DNA from 2 places in the Enterobacter bugandensis genome. Region 1 is predicted to be linked to the other one. Evidence: predicted binding sites of a transcription regulator. Region 1 holds the regulator's gene; the other holds the start of a gene.
What was found. Region 1 encodes Fur, which represses iron uptake genes when iron is present. Its sites were predicted from a motif close to ATAATAATGAGAACNACTATCAA; they were not measured.
Positions count from the first base shown of each region.

Region 2: the regulator Fur is predicted to act here: its motif matches at 5,524-5,546, upstream of sodA (superoxide dismutase [Mn]).

Region 1 covers NZ_LT992502.1:1,354,623-1,362,538, reverse strand. Annotated here, with positions in the region: gene pgm (phosphoglucomutase (alpha-D-glucose-1,6-bisphosphate-dependent)) at 1-658, opposite strand, end outside; gene seqA (replication initiation negative regulator SeqA) at 683-1,231, opposite strand; gene ybfF (esterase) at 1,415-2,188, shown strand; gene ybfE (LexA regulated protein) at 2,317-2,604, shown strand; gene fldA (flavodoxin FldA) at 2,760-3,290, shown strand; gene fur (ferric iron uptake transcriptional regulator) at 3,578-4,024, shown strand; gene chiQ (ChiQ/YbfN family lipoprotein) at 4,116-4,442, opposite strand; gene chiP (chitoporin ChiP) at 4,490-5,887, opposite strand; gene glnS (glutamine--tRNA ligase) at 6,332-7,916, opposite strand, start outside.
Region 2 covers NZ_LT992502.1:4,596,799-4,604,714, forward strand. Annotated here, with positions in the region: gene pfkA (6-phosphofructokinase) at 1-87, opposite strand, end outside; gene fieF (CDF family cation-efflux transporter FieF) at 262-1,155, opposite strand; gene cpxP (cell-envelope stress modulator CpxP) at 1,306-1,812, opposite strand; gene cpxR (envelope stress response regulator transcription factor CpxR) at 1,963-2,661, shown strand; gene cpxA (envelope stress sensor histidine kinase CpxA) at 2,658-4,031, shown strand; gene yiiM (6-hydroxyaminopurine reductase) at 4,084-4,758, opposite strand; gene sodA (superoxide dismutase [Mn]) at 4,830-5,450, opposite strand; gene rhaT (L-rhamnose/proton symporter RhaT) at 5,739-6,773, shown strand; gene rhaR (HTH-type transcriptional activator RhaR) at 6,774-7,622, opposite strand; gene rhaS (HTH-type transcriptional activator RhaS) at 7,696-7,916, opposite strand, start outside.

The DNA of each region.
Region 1 (7,916 bases):
CGACGATATCCGCCAGCCCTTCCACAAACGGCTGAACCAGATCCTGCTCTTTCACGTGGCCGGAAGCCATCGCCTCATCAAGAGAAATACGTTTAACGCCTTTCAGACCGTCGGCCAGCAGCGCGTTTGCACGATCTTCCACCACTTTGGTGACGTTAGTGTCAGCCGGGCCGCCGTTAGGCGGGTTGTATTTGATACCACCGTCTTCCGGCGGGTTGTGGGATGGCGTGATGACGATACCGTCAGCCTGCGCGCCACCTTTTTTATTGTGCACAAGGATCGCGTTTGATACCGCCGGTGTTGGAGTAAACCCATTGTTCTCCTGAACAATCACGTCAACACCGTTCGCCGCCAGCACTTCCAGCACGGAAATAAACGCCGGTTCAGACAGCGCATGGGTATCTTTGCCCACGTAGCACGGACCGGTAACGCCGTTTTTAGCGCGCTCTTCCGCAATGGCCTGAGCAATGGCCAGAATGTGCGGTTCGTTAAAGCTGTGGCGCGCCGCGCTGCCGCGGTGACCAGATGTACCAAACTTCACTGAGTGTTCTGCGTTGCCCACGACCGGTTTCAGCACGTAATACTGCGCGGTCAGCTGAGCGACGTTAATCAAATCGCTTTGTTGTGCAGGTTGGCCTGCACGGCTGTGATTTGCCATTACCGGGTCCTTATGATGCAAGGGTTAAATTGTACCGCAAACCTTTTCAATCAATTCCGCCGGGAACTGCATGGACTGCATGATGTGTTCAATCATGCTGCACTTGCGGCCCGTATTGGTATTGGTGATCACCCAGTACGGAGTGCCAGGGACATGTTTAGGTTTGGTTTGATTGCCATTTTGCAGCAGCGTCTGCTCGTCGCCCGCGAAATAGACGCGGGTACGGCCGTGCAGCGACTCGGTCGCTTCAGCAAACGCTTTGTTATCCAGGGAGTAAAGTGTAGACAGCACCAGCATAAAACGGTTAACCGCCTTTTTCTGCTCCGCATATTCGTCGGAGAGCAGCAGTTCGCGCATCGCGCGCACTTTATCTTTTACCGGCGTCACGGCAGGTTTTGCTTGTGCAGCAACGCTCGGCTGAGACACGACATCTTTGGTAACTGGGGTGGCAGGCTGTGAAGCGGCGGAAATTTTAAGCATGCGCCGTAAAATGTCGGACGCGCTCTCCCCGATATGCCGCGTCTGGCTGGCAATATACTGATAGAGTTCGTCATCAACTTCGATTGTTTTCATCTTAATCCAGTGCGATATCTTATCTGAATACAAGTCATTGGGATTATAAGGTCAAATCCCAACAGCGGATAGCGTCAAACCAGGTTGGCGGCAAAAGTCAGATTAAACTGGAACCTTGCAGCCGGGCGGCAGAATGGTCAACATGATACCCTAACCTGACATACGTAAAAAAAGAACTTTGCCATGAAATTGAATACCCGAGCGCAAACTGCACAATCGCCGAACAATAATTCCCCCATCGTGCTGGTTCATGGACTTTTTGGCAGCCTGGATAACCTGGGCGTGCTGGCCCGCGATTTGGTTACCGATCACGATATTTTACAGGTCGATATGCGCAACCACGGGCTTTCCGGCCGCTCAGACGAAATGACCTATGCGGCAATGGCGCAGGATCTGCTGGATACGCTGGACGCGCACAACCTGCAGAAGGTGACCCTCATCGGGCATTCAATGGGCGGTAAAGCGGTTATGGCGCTCACCGCGCTGGCGCCAGAGCGAATTTCCGGGCTTGTGGTGATTGACGTTGCGCCTGTGGGTTACGACGTTCGCCGTCACGATGAGATTTTCGCGGCGATCAATGCCGTAACCGAAGCTGGCGTTTCCACTCGTCAGCAGGCGGCAGCGGTTATGCGTGAGCATCTTGATGAAGAAGGCGTGGTGCAGTTCCTTTTGAAGTCGTTTGTTGACGGGCAGTGGCGTTTTAACGTGCCGGTGCTGTGGGACCAGTACAACAACATCGTGGGCTGGGAAACCGTTCCCACCTGGCCACACCCTGCCCTCTTTATTCGCGGCGGTAACTCTCCTTATATTACCGACGCGTACCGCGACACGCTGCTGGCACAATTCCCGCAGGCGCGCGCCCACGTCATTGCCGGTGCCGGACACTGGGTGCATGCGGAAAAACCTGATGCTGTACTGCGCGCCATTCGCCGCTATCTCGCTGATACTGCAAATTGATTAAAAAGAGAGCGACTGGAAGATGACGGGCTTCCAGTCGTTGGCGTGCCGTTTTTGGTGATGTATGATGGCGCGCTTATCGCCCGGGCTTTAGCAGGGCGGCGTGTTTCCCCCGAAGTCTCATAATCATGGCCAAAGAACAAACGGACCGTACGACACTAGATCTGTTCGCGAATGAGCGTCGACCGGGACGACCGAAAACGAATCCGCTTTCGCGCGATGAACAGCTGCGTATCAATAAACGCAATCAGCTTAAACGCGATAAAAATCGTGGGCTTAAGCGTGTCGAACTGAAGCTCAACGCCGACGCGGTCGATGCGCTTAACGAGCTGGCAGAGGCGCGTAACATCAGCCGCAGCGAGCTTATTGAAGAGATGCTCATCGCCCAACTCGAGACGCTGCGCAGCCAGGCATAAGTCTGAAAAACCCCTTTATCGCCCTTTTCATGTAGCACAGAGTGCAGTCCTGCGCGATAGCGGTTTCCGCAGGGTTGCCAGTTCTGCTATTATTGCCCTTATCCGTGGCCGAATTGCGCCACCATACCATTAAGTTTCAAGAGGTTATTTTACTCATGGCAATCATCGGCATTTTCTTCGGCAGTGATACCGGCAATACCGAAAATATCGCAAAAAACATTCAGAAACAGCTCGGTAAAGACGTTGCTGATGTGCATGACATCGCCAAGAGCAGCAAAGAAGATCTCGAGGGCTATGACATTCTGCTGCTGGGTATTCCAACCTGGTACTATGGTGAAGCCCAGTGCGACTGGGACGATTTCTTCCCGACGCTGGAAGAGGTGGACTTCAACGGCAAGCTGGTTGCCCTGTTCGGTTGTGGCGATCAGGAAGATTACGCCGAGTACTTCTGTGATGCGCTGGGGACGATTCGCGACATCATTGAGCCTAATGGCGCGGTTATTGTGGGCCACTGGCCGACTGCCGGTTACCACTTCGAAGCCTCTAAAGGCCTGGCCGATGACGATCATTTTGTCGGACTTGCCATTGACGAAGACCGTCAGCCAGAACTGACCGCAGAGCGTGTAGAGAAGTGGGTTAAGCAGATCCGCGAAGAACTGCATCTGGACGATATTCTCAACGCCTGATTTTTTACGGCGCAACGCGGGTTGCGCCCTTTTCCAGGTAAAACCGATTAAATTAATTGCTACAAACTTTTAACTTTTTCGCCCAGACCTGTACAATGTCTCCCTGGCAAAATGTGGTTTCCTTTGAGCAAGTTTGTAGGTGATACCACGTTTTTATAAGCATACTTTGCCTGAGACTTGCAGTTTTCATTTAGGCATGGCAGTTCTATAATGAGACGCATTATCCCAGGTGCATTTTCTGTCACTTCCCAGAGAAGTGAATCGTTTAGCAACAGGACAGATTCCGCATGACTGACAACAACACCGCATTAAAGAAGGCTGGCCTGAAAGTAACGCTTCCTCGGTTAAAAATCCTGGAAGTGCTTCAGGGTCCAGACAATCACCATGTCAGTGCGGAAGACCTTTATAAACGTCTTATCGACATGGGTGAAGAGATTGGGCTGGCCACCGTATATCGCGTGCTGAACCAGTTTGATGACGCGGGCATTGTTACCCGTCATAATTTCGAAGGCGGTAAATCTGTATTCGAACTGACCCAGCAGCATCACCACGATCACCTGATCTGCCTCGATTGCGGCAAGGTCATTGAATTTAGCGATGATTCCATCGAAGCGCGTCAGCGTGAAATCGCAGCTCGTCATGGCATTCGCCTGACCAACCACAGCCTGTACCTTTACGGTCACTGCGCTGAAGGGGATTGCCGCGAGAATGAACACGCTCACGACACAAAATAAGTTAGCGTTCATACTCTGAGCCAGCCGTAAGGTTGGCTTTTTTTTGCCTGAAAAAAGCCCGGTAAGCAAAGTGCACCGGGCGTAGAGCAACTTATTTGTTGTTATTGCGTATCTCGTTCCAGATTTTATCGCAACGCTTCGCCACTTCCTGATCGTTACCGGTTTTACGTGCCTGAATGCAGGCCTGATAATCCATCACGCGAACATTCTCCTGCGTCGCGAACGCCTCATGCGCTTTCTCTTTCTTTAACACATTTAGCACGCTCTGGCAGGCTTCAATTTTCTCAGGCGATCCTTCCGCGGTATTAATACAGGCGCTATACGCCTCCTTCAGACGGGCGTCCTCTTTCGGCGCCTGAGTCTGAACACACGCCACCAGCCCTGATGCCATCAGCGCGACGATTACGATTTTTTTCATCATATGCAGTCTCCAGACCGGCGGGACTCAGCCCGCCGGTGTGCTCATCAGAAGATGGTGAATGGGGCGATAACCATGAATTTGACGTCACGTTCATCCTGGAAGATGTTGCCGTAACCGCCCGCATAGCTTGGGATATCGGAGTGGTTGTCATACTGCGTAAAGTGCAGCTTGAACATCGTGCCTTTCGCGCGGCCATCCTGCAGGGTGTAGATAGCATCCAGGCTGTAGGAGGACTCTTTCAGGCGATAGTTTGGATCGTAGTACGCATCCGGCGTCGCCATGTCTGCTGGTTTTGCATCCCAGGCGTAAGCGTAAGAAGCGCCCACCGCCCAGCCCGGCAGGTTCCAGTTTTTCAGGTCATACATGGCGCCGAAGAAGACCGCTTTCTCGCCGTCGGCGTTGAAGTCTGAGCGGTTATCCCACCAGATATCCAGACGACCGTTGGATGAGGCATAGGTCGGCGTCATACGCTGCAGGAAGTAGCCCTGCTGCCCTTCAGCCTTCACCCATGTGCCTTCCAGACGCAAATCAACCTGACCGACCTTATAGCCGAAGGTTAACGCCTGCAGCCACGCGGTGCCGTTATAAATGTCGTTTACGCTGCCATCGCTGACCTTATCGCGCGTACCGTAGAACTGGTAGCTAGTGCTCAGCGGACTACCGGCGATATCAAATTTGTAGCTGGCTTTAGCAAAATACTGATCGATATAGCCTTCCGCCTGACCAAATGCGGCTTCCAGAACCAGATCGTTTTTGAAATCGTACTTCGCGCCCAGCGAGTGGAGGTAATCGACTTTGGTTTTCTTATCGTTCTGGTAGAACTTGTCCATCTCAATGTGCCACGGCGCTTTGTACTCGTTGGTCCACATATAGGAGAAGCTCAACGCACCTGCATCACCGTAGTCAAAATTAGCCCCGGCTTCTGCCCCCTGATAGGTACCAGGCATAAAGCTCCAGTGCGGCGCTAACAGCGTCTGGCCGGTTGGCTGAATATAGCCCCCACGCGCCCATACCGGGCCGTATTTGAATTTCGCTGCGGCCTTATAAAGGCTGATACCGCTTTTATCCCCTGACCAGTCTTCGTCATAGGCTTTATTACTGGAGGAGAAGGCAATTTCGTTCGGGTGGCCGCTGTCGCCATTTTCAGCCATTTCAATCGCCGTAAACGCGGCAATATCCAGACCGAACATATCGGCGGCGTAGCCTGACTGGAAGTCCAGGTTGGCGTTCCAGGTAGAGTGAGAGAGGTTGGTTTTGTATTTATCTTCTGTGACATCTTTACGGTCACGTTCGCGCTGCCAGTAATAAATACCGCCAGTGAGGGTAGAATCTTCGATGAAACCTGCTGCTTTTGCCTCTGGTGTCACCACCAGGCCCGACATTGCTGTCACACCGGCAATAGCCAGCGCCAGCGCACTACGTTTGCCACTGAACGTACGCATAGATTATTCCTCTTTGACGAATTAAAACGCCTTAAACGGCGAAAATATAAAAGACCAAAAGGCCAGGGGTAGTTATAAATACCCTCGAATTAACTACCGTCTTTAGGTTATTTTTCGCGACGCGAATTATCAATGCTTTTCAGTGGGCAAAAGTCAGGATTATGACGAAGTGCACATAATTGGTAGTGCTTTGTAACATTTGGCCGGATGCGAGGTGTGGCGGGGGTAGAGCCGGTAATTTCAGCGTATCAGATCGTAATAAAACCCGTATTTGTCTTTATTCTCCATTTTATGAAACAGACAAACTTTTTTTAAAAATAAGTAGCACCGCATTGACCAAAATTTTAGCTGGCCTAATTACGGGCCTACTTTAACGATATGATCATTAAATAAAAAAACGCCGCTATAAGCGGCGTTTGTTTCTCATTGACCAGTGCAACGTTATTATTCGCCGATCTTGGTCCAGGTATCACGCAGACCTACGGTACGGTTAAATACCGGTTTTTCTGCCGTGCTGTAACGGCTGTCCAGGCAGAAGTAACCTTCACGCTCGAACTGGAACGCTTTGCCCGCTTCAGCGGCTTTCAGCGATGGCTCCGCATAACCCTGCTTGATCACCAGAGATTCCGGGTTGATGGTCGCCAGGAAGTCTTCAGCCGCACCCGGGTTAGGTACGCTAAACAGACGATCGTACAGACGAATTTCTACCGGCAGCGCGTGGGAAGCGCTCACCCAGTGGATCACGCCTTTCACCTTGCGGCCGTCTGCCGGATCTTTGCTCAGCGTCTCAGCATCGTACGAACAGAAGATGGTGGTAATGTTACCTTCAGCATCTTTCTCTACGCGCTCGGCTTTGATGACGTAGGCGTTACGCAGACGAACTTCTTTACCCAACACCAGACGCTTGTACTGCTTATTGGCTTCTTCACGGAAGTCAGCACGGTCGATCCAGATCTCACCGCTGAACGGCACGTCGCGGCTTCCCATTTCCGGTTTATTCGGATGGTTAGGCATAGAGACCAGCTCGCTTCCACCCTGCGGGTAATTTTCAATCACCAGTTTCACCGGATCGATAACGGCCATCGCGCGCGGGGCGTTTTCGTTAAGATCTTCACGAATGCAGGATTCCAGAGACGCCATTTCGATGGTGTTGTCCTGCTTGGTCACGCCGATACGTTTGCAGAACTCACGAATAGAAGCGGCAGTGTAACCACGACGACGCAGGCCGGAGATGGTCGGCATGCGCGGGTCGTCCCAGCCTTCAACGTGCTTGTCGGTCACCAGCAGGTTCAGCTTACGCTTGGACATCACGGTGTATTCCAGATTCAGACGAGAGAACTCGTACTGACGCGGATGCACAGGAATGGTGATGTTATCCAGCACCCAGTCGTACAGACGACGGTTATCCTGGAACTCCAGCGTACACAGCGAGTGGGTGATGCCTTCCAGCGCATCGCTGATGCAGTGGGTGAAGTCGTACATCGGGTAGATGCACCACTTGTTGCCGGTCTGGTGGTGTTCTGCGAACTTAATGCGGTACAGCACCGGATCGCGCATCACGATAAACGGCGACGCCATATCGATTTTGGCACGCAGGCACGCTTTACCTTCTTCGAAGCCACCGGCACGCATTTTTTCAAACAGCGCCAGGTTCTCTTCCACGCTGCGATCGCGGAACGGGCTGTTTTTGCCTGGTGCAGTCAGCGTACCGCGATACTCGCGGATTTCGTCCGCAGACAGCTCGTCAACGTATGCCAGACCTTTGTTGATCAGCTCCACCGCGTAGGCATACAGCTGATCAAAATAGTCAGAGGAGTAGCAGATATCGCCAGACCAGTTGAAGCCCAGCCATTGCACGTCGTTTTTAATGGACTCAACGTATTCGATGTCTTCTTTTACTGGGTTGGTGTCATCGAAACGCAGGTTGCACTGCCCCTGGTAGTCTTGCGCAATGCCAAAGTTCAGGCAGATCGATTTCGCGTGACCAATGTGCAGGTAGCCGTTCGGCTCCGGCGGGAAACGCGTATGT
Region 2 (7,916 bases), 3.2 Mb from region 1:
CAGCGCTGCACGGACAACCCCACGAATTGCCGCGTTCATGCCCGGCGCATCACCGCCGCTTGTCAACACACCGATTTTCTTAATCATGACTACCTCTGAACTTAGGAATGCAAAATTGAAATCTGTTGCCGGAAGAAACTTATCGACCAACGAATACTGCAAATAGTATATCAATCCCTTCTGGCTGAATTGATTCAGGTCAGACCAAATGGCGGTAATTTATACACAAAATGCTGGCCTGGCTCACTTTTTTACAACGAATTACGAAAGCCCAACATGTCCGGGTACAACCGAGCAGGGATCCTGGTGAATGATGACGTCTGAACCAGGAAAACGCTGCAAAATCGCCTGCTCGACCTGCTCAGCAATAACGTGAGCCTGTACCAGTGGCAGGTTGTCTTCCATTTCAATATGAATCTGAATAAAGCGGGTCGGCCCTGACTGCCGCGTTCGAAGATCGTGTGCACCGCTGACGCCGGGCCAGGAGGTCACGATAGAAAAAATTTCGTTACGTTCTGAGTCCGGAAGAGCGCGATCGAGCAGTGATTGCACCGCGTCATACCCCATCCGCAGGGCGCTATATAAAATATAGATACCAATCCCTAACGCAAACAACGCATCGGCCCGATGCCAGCCATACCAGGCCAGACCGAGTGCAATAAGAATAGCCCCATTCATCATAACATCAGATTGATAATGAAGCATATCCGCCCGTACGGCCTGACTTTGCGTTTTGCGAACGACCCAGCGCTGGAACGTTACCAGAACAAGTGTGCTTATAAGTGCAATGACCGTGACGACCACGCCGACACCGGGATTGTTCATCGGTGAAGGCGAAACCAGATGCTGAATACCGGTCAAAAACAGGAACAGTGCAGAGCCAGAAATGAACATACTTTGCGCCAGCGCCGCGAGCGATTCCGCCTTGCCGTGCCCAAACGTGTGCTCTTCATCCGCCGGCTGCAGCGAGTAACGTACCACCAGGAGGTTGGTCAGCGAGGCGGCGATATCGACCAGTGAATCCACCAGCGCCGCCAGAATACTGACCGAGCCGGTATACCACCAGGCAAAGATTTTGATCAGCAGCAGGCCAGAGGCCATGACGGTCGCCGCAATGGCGGCCCGGCTTACCAGCCTTCCATAGGATTGATTCATAAACGCTCCTGTCATGTCATGCCGCTAGTATAACGGAAGCATGGGGAGGCAAAGGATGAATAAACGGTTAACAAATCAGAATGCGGGGCAAAAAAAACCACATCATGTGGGGGAAGACAGGGATGGTGTCTATGGCAAGGAAAACAGGGTTTACTGGTTACTACGGGTACTGCTATTGCTACTGAAAAACGTCGCTTCTGAGCTTCGCTGCATCCGTGCAACCTCACGCAGCTGGTCCATACGCTGCTGATGTTTGGCATTCAAAACCGCTTGCTGCTCGGGCGTTAGCAGGTGGAACATCTGGTTGCGGACCTTCGCCATTTCTACCTGGCGGGCAACCTGTTCCTGTGCCATTTTTTCGGCCTGAGCGCGAACAGCGCTTTCGTCAAAATTTTCTGCGGTGACAAGGCGATGCATTGTCTCCATTTCGCTAACATTAACAGGGGGCTGGTCGTGTCGTGCCCTCTGCATCAGATCTCGCATCTGTTGACGCTGATGTTCGGTTAAACTTATGCCGTCAAACATATGGCTTTGGCTGCTGTGCTGCGTTGCGCCCTCTTGCGAGGAACCGTTATCGCCGATGATAGCTACAGCAGCCTGGCTAAACGCACTGAACGCCAGCGTTGAGGCCATGACGGCAGCGGTAACTTTGCGCATCACTTGCTCCCAAAATCTTTCGTGTCGCGATTCAACGAGAGACAGTCTACGATTCAGGCTGCAAACATGCGTCAGGGGGTGTAAAACAACGTAAAGTCATGGATTAGATAGCCTTGATGTCGTAATTTCTGCCTCGGAGGTATTTAAACAATGAATAAAATCCTGTTAGTTGACGATGACCGAGAGCTCACATCCCTTTTAAAGGAGTTGCTCGACATGGAAGGTTTCAACGTCCTGGTTGCCCATGATGGCGAGCAGGCGCTGAGTCTCCTTGACGACAGCATCGATCTACTTTTGCTCGACGTAATGATGCCAAAGAAAAACGGTATTGATACGCTGAAAGAGCTTCGCCAGACACACCAGACCCCCGTTATCATGCTGACCGCCCGCGGCAGCGAGCTTGACCGCGTTCTCGGCCTTGAGCTGGGTGCGGATGACTATTTACCGAAGCCGTTCAACGACCGTGAACTGGTGGCCCGTATTCGCGCGATCCTGCGCCGTTCCCACTGGAGCGAGCAGCAGCAGAATACCGACAACAGCTCGCCAACGCTGGAAGTGGACTCCCTGAGCCTGAACCCGGGACGTCAGGAAGCAAGCTTCGACGGCCAGACGCTCGAGCTTACTGGCACCGAGTTCACCCTGCTGTATCTACTGGCGCAACATCTTGGCCAGGTGGTATCGCGTGAACATTTAAGCCAGGAAGTGCTGGGCAAACGCCTCACGCCGTTTGACCGCGCCATCGACATGCACATCTCTAACCTGCGCCGCAAGCTGCCGGAGCGTAAAGACGGTCACCCATGGTTTAAAACCCTGCGTGGTCGCGGTTATCTGATGGTTTCTGCTTCATGATAGGCAGCTTAACCGCCCGCATCTTCGCCATCTTCTGGCTGACGCTGGCACTGGTTTTAATGCTCGTTTTGATGTTGCCAAAACTCGACTCACGCCAGATGACGGAGCTTCTCGACAGCGAGCAACGTCAGGGCGTGATGATCGAGCAGCACGTGGAAGCGGAGCTGGCAAACGATCCGCCGAACGATTTAATGTGGTGGCGCAGGCTGTTTCGCGCTATCGACAAGTGGGCGCCGCCAGGACAACGTCTTTTGCTGGTTACCAGCGAAGGCCGCGTGATTGGCGCCGATCGCAATGAAATGCAGATTATCCGCAACTTTATTGGCCAGGCGGATAACGCCGATCACCCACAGAAAAAGAAATATGGTCGGGTAGAGATGGTCGGCCCTTTCTCGGTACGGGATGGGGAAGATAACTACCAGCTCTACCTGATTCGCCCTGCGAGCAGTTCCCAGTCCGACTTCATCAACCTGCTGTTTGACCGTCCGCTTCTGCTGCTGATCGTCACGATGCTGGTCAGTTCCCCGCTGCTGTTATGGCTGGCGTGGAGCCTGGCGAAACCGGCGCGTAAGCTGAAAAATGCGGCGGACGAAGTGGCACAAGGCAACCTCAGGCAGCATCCGGAGCTGGAATCCGGGCCGCAGGAGTTCCTGGCCGCCGGCACCAGTTTTAACCAGATGGTCAGCGCGCTTGATCGGATGATGACGGCCCAGCAACGCCTGCTGTCGGACATCTCACACGAACTGCGTACGCCGCTCACGCGCTTACAGCTGGGCACCGCCCTGCTGCGTCGCCGCAGCGGGGAGAGCAAAGAGCTGGAGCGTATTGAAACGGAAGCGCACCGTCTGGACAGCATGATTAACGATCTGCTGGTGATGTCGCGCAACCAGCAGAAAAACGCGCTGGTGAGCGAAACGGTGAAAGCCAATCACCTGTGGCACGAGGTGCTGGACAACGCGGCGTTCGAAGCGGAGCAGATGGGTAAATCGTTCACCGTCAACTTCCCGCCGGGCCCGTGGCCGCTGTACGGTAACCCCAACGCGCTGGAAAGCGCGCTGGAGAATATCGTGCGTAACGCCCTGCGCTACTCGCACACGAAGATTGAAGTGGCGTTCTCGGTGGATAAAGACGGGATCACCGTTATTGTCGATGACGACGGTCCTGGCGTCAGCCCGGAAGATCGCGAGCAGATTTTCCGTCCGTTCTACCGCACCGACGAAGCGCGAGACCGTGAGTCCGGCGGCACGGGGCTGGGGCTGGCGATTGTAGAAACCGCCATGCAGCAGCACCGCGGCTGGGTGAAAGCCGACGACAGCCCGCTGGGCGGGCTGCGGTTAACGCTGTGGCTACCGCTGTATAAGCGTTCGTAACGGTATGTGCCGGGTGGCGGCTTCGCCTTACCCGGCCTACTTTCTACGGAACCTATTTCCCCCACAATCTCCGCGAACTACTCTCGATCTTCCCGCTTATACGCCGCTTCTGCATCGTTCTCGTCCAACTGGTAGACAACCCCGCCGCCGACAGCAGGCGATGATACTGTTCATCGTCAAAAGGCATATGCCAGGCAATCGCGCAGGCGTCGTAAACGGACACGTCGCTCAAACGCGACGCGAGCTCAAGCGGGGCATCCGCAGATACTTGTCCTGCAAGCACCACGCGGTACAGCCAGCCGGTTTTACCCGCGTTTTGCAGCTGGGCCGACATATCCTGAATACCGAAATGGTAGTTGAGCTTGAAGCACGGCGAGCGTGGCTGGGTGACCTGAATCAGGGCATCGCCCCAGCGGTAAATATCGCCAATAAAGACGTTCTTTTCCGTCAGCCCTTCCGTTGAGAGATTTTCGCCAAACGCGGGCGCGACGAAGAGGTCCGCCTGCTCAGGAAATTCGGTTTTCCAGTGCTGATAGTGCTCGCGCGGATAGTGGCACAGCGCGCGATCGGGCCCGCCGTGGATTTTCTTTTCGGCCTGCTGGTCGCCCACAAGCCCGAGCTCGGTCAGCGACAGCTCACCGTCAACCTGCACTTTGGCGATGGCGCTCGGGCGGCTGCCGTCGTACTCCCTTACCTTGCCTGTAAACACGTTCACCGGGTAATGCATCGCTGCCTCCATTACGCAGATACAAAAAAAGCGAGTCATCAGACTCGCTTCTCACAGGCGTCAATGCAACCTTATTTTTTAGCGGCGAAACGCGCTGCTGCTTCGTCCCAGTTCACGACATCCCAGAACGCTTTGATGTAGTCAGGGCGACGGTTCTGGAACTTCAGGTAGTAAGCGTGTTCCCACACGTCCAGACCCAGGATTGGGAAACCGGATGCGCCAGAGATCGCTTCACCCATCAGCGGGGAGTCCTGGTTAGCAGTAGAAACCACTGCCAGCTTGTCGCCTTTCAGAACCAGCCACGCCCAGCCAGAGCCGAAGCGGGTTGCAGCGGCTTTTTCGAATTCCGCTTTGAAGTTGTCTACGGAACCGAAGTCGCGCTCGATAGCCGCTTTCAGGTCGCCCTGCAGGGTGGTGCCGGTTTTCAGGCCTTTCCAGAACAGGCTGTGGTTAGCGTGACCGCCCGCGTTGTTACGCAGTACGGTTTTCTTGTCTGCTGGCAGCTGGTCCAGCTTGGTGATCAGCTCTTCAACAGGCAGATTAGCGAACTCTGGCAGGCTTTCCAGCGCAGCATTCGCGTTGTTCACGTAGGTCTGGTGGTGTTTAGTGTGATGGATTTCCATCGTCTGCTTGTCGAAATGCGGTTCCAGTGCGTCGTAGGCATACGGCAGGGATGGCAGTGTATAACTCATAATCCTCTCCATTATTGTCGGGCGGCACAGCTGTTAATGCCGCGTAAGCAGTTGGTTCATTATAGTTAATTAAATGATATTGAAAATGATTATCAATGCCGTAGTTTTTATAAGGTTATTCGGTTTTTGAGAAATAAAAGAATTGTGAGTCTGCTCACGCGCTTAACGTGCTGATTGCCATTCAAAACAAAAGTGCGGCAACCTTCTGAAGGTTCCTGAACAGCCTAATTTTTACACTCATCAAGTCGGGGGGAAGCCTCCGGCTATAAAAACGATGAGGACGTAAAAATGAATCATGCGATTACGATGGGTATCTTCTGGCATTTAATAGGCGCAGCCAGTGCAGCCTGTTTCTATGCCCCGTTCAAAAAGGTGAAAAGCTGGTCGTGGGAAACCATGTGGTCCGTTGGCGGTACCGTGTCCTGGCTAATTTTGCCGTGGACAATCAGCGCCATGCTGCTGCCCGATTTCTGGGGCTACTTCTCCTCCTTCAACGCCTCCACCCTGCTGCCGGTATTCCTGTTCGGCGCGATGTGGGGCATCGGCAACATCAACTACGGCCTGACCATGCGCTACCTCGGGATGTCGATGGGTATCGGCATCGCGATTGGCATTACGCTGATCGTCGGCACGCTGATGACGCCCATTCTTAACGGCCATTTCGACGTGCTGATCAACACCCAGGGCGGCCGAATGACGCTGCTGGGCGTGCTGGTGGCGGTGATCGGCGTGGGGATCGTCACTCGCGCAGGCCAGCTAAAAGAACGCAAGATGGGCATCAGAGCCGAAGAGTTCAACCTGAAGAAAGGGCTGCTGCTGGCGGTGATGTGCGGGGTCTTCTCGGCGGGCATGTCGTTCGCCATGAACGCCGCCAAACCGATGCACGACGCCGCTGCGGCGCTGGGCGTTGACCCGCTGTATGTTGCCCTGCCAAGCTATGTGGTGATCATGGGCGGCGGCGCGCTGGTAAACCTCGGTTTCTGCTTCATTCGTCTGGCAAAAGTGAAGAACCTGTCGGTAAAAGACGATTTCTCGCTGGCAAAACCGCTTATCTTCACCAACGTTCTGCTCTCCGCGCTCGGCGGCCTGATGTGGTATCTGCAGTTCTTCTTTTACGCCTGGGGCCACGCCAGCATTCCGCCGCAGTACGACTACATAAGCTGGATGCTGCACATGAGCTTCTACGTGCTGTGCGGCGGGCTGGTTGGGCTGGTGCTGAAGGAGTGGAACAACGCCGGACGTCGTCCGGTTGGCGTACTGAGCCTGGGCTGCGTGGTGATTATCATTGCGGCCAATATCGTCGGCCTCGGCATGGCGAACTGATTACGCTGCTTTTCGACTGCGATGACGCCACTGAACCGGCGTCATCCCCACCTCACGGTTAAACACCACCGAAAAGTAGTTACTGTCCTCAAAGCCGCAGCGCATCGCCACTTCACTGACCATCAGCTCCGTATGCTGTAACAGATACTGGGCGTGGCAGATGCGCAGCTGGCGCAGGTAATGGTTTATCGTCATCCCCGTCTGGGTGCGGAACTGCTGGCGCAGCGCGCGCTCGCTGCACTGCTCCTGCTCGCAGAATTTTTCCAGTACGAAACTCTTGTTCAGACTGCCCGCAAGCCGGGCGATCAGCTTATCCAGCAGCGCTTCCTGCGTGGTGGCGGAGGGATTATCCGTGGCGTAACGATGACGCTTCAGGGTCATCACCAGCTGGGCGAAAAGCAGCTCCGACATCTGGTTTGCCACCGGGTCGCTCTTCTGGCTCTCCTGCTCCAGCTGGGAAATCGTCTGGCGCACCTGAGCCATGCCGCTGCTGCTTAAGCGCCAGTGCGGTTCGCCTCCGGCATTCAGAATGCCCGGAATGTTGCTCGCCCAGTCGACATTCAGTTTAAGCCTGTCAGGGCAGTAGATGACGTTCTGCAACACCAGATCGTTAACCGAGGCGTAGGCGTGTTTGTCTTCGGCGCGAATGTAAAACAGATCCCCGCGCGTGATGCGGTAGGGCCGGTCGTTGAGGACGTGCAGGCCGTTGCCGCGCCACACCAGCACCAGCTCGCAGAACTCATGGGTGTGCTCGGCAAAGACATTTTGCGGGTAACGGTCGGCCACCGCGACGGCCTGACTCGCGGAGGCAAAAAAATCATCTTTGCGAAGAATTAACTGAGCGGCCACACCACAACCTCTACGGCGAATAACCGGGCATTATTAGCTTTTTTGCGGCCTGAAAACGGTGACTGCCCTCGCGTTACTGAAGCAACGCGTCTTTCCCCTGACGAATATCGCGCGGCGACCAGCTAAATTCCCGGCGAAATAGCGTCGAAAAGTGATTACTGTCGCCGAAACCGCAGCGATAAGCAATTTCTGTAACGCTTTCGTCGGTATGCCGTAAAAGGTGACGCGCTTTGATCAGGCGCAGACGGTTAAGGTAACGCTGCGGCGTGAGCCCGGTATGCTGCTTGAGCTGAC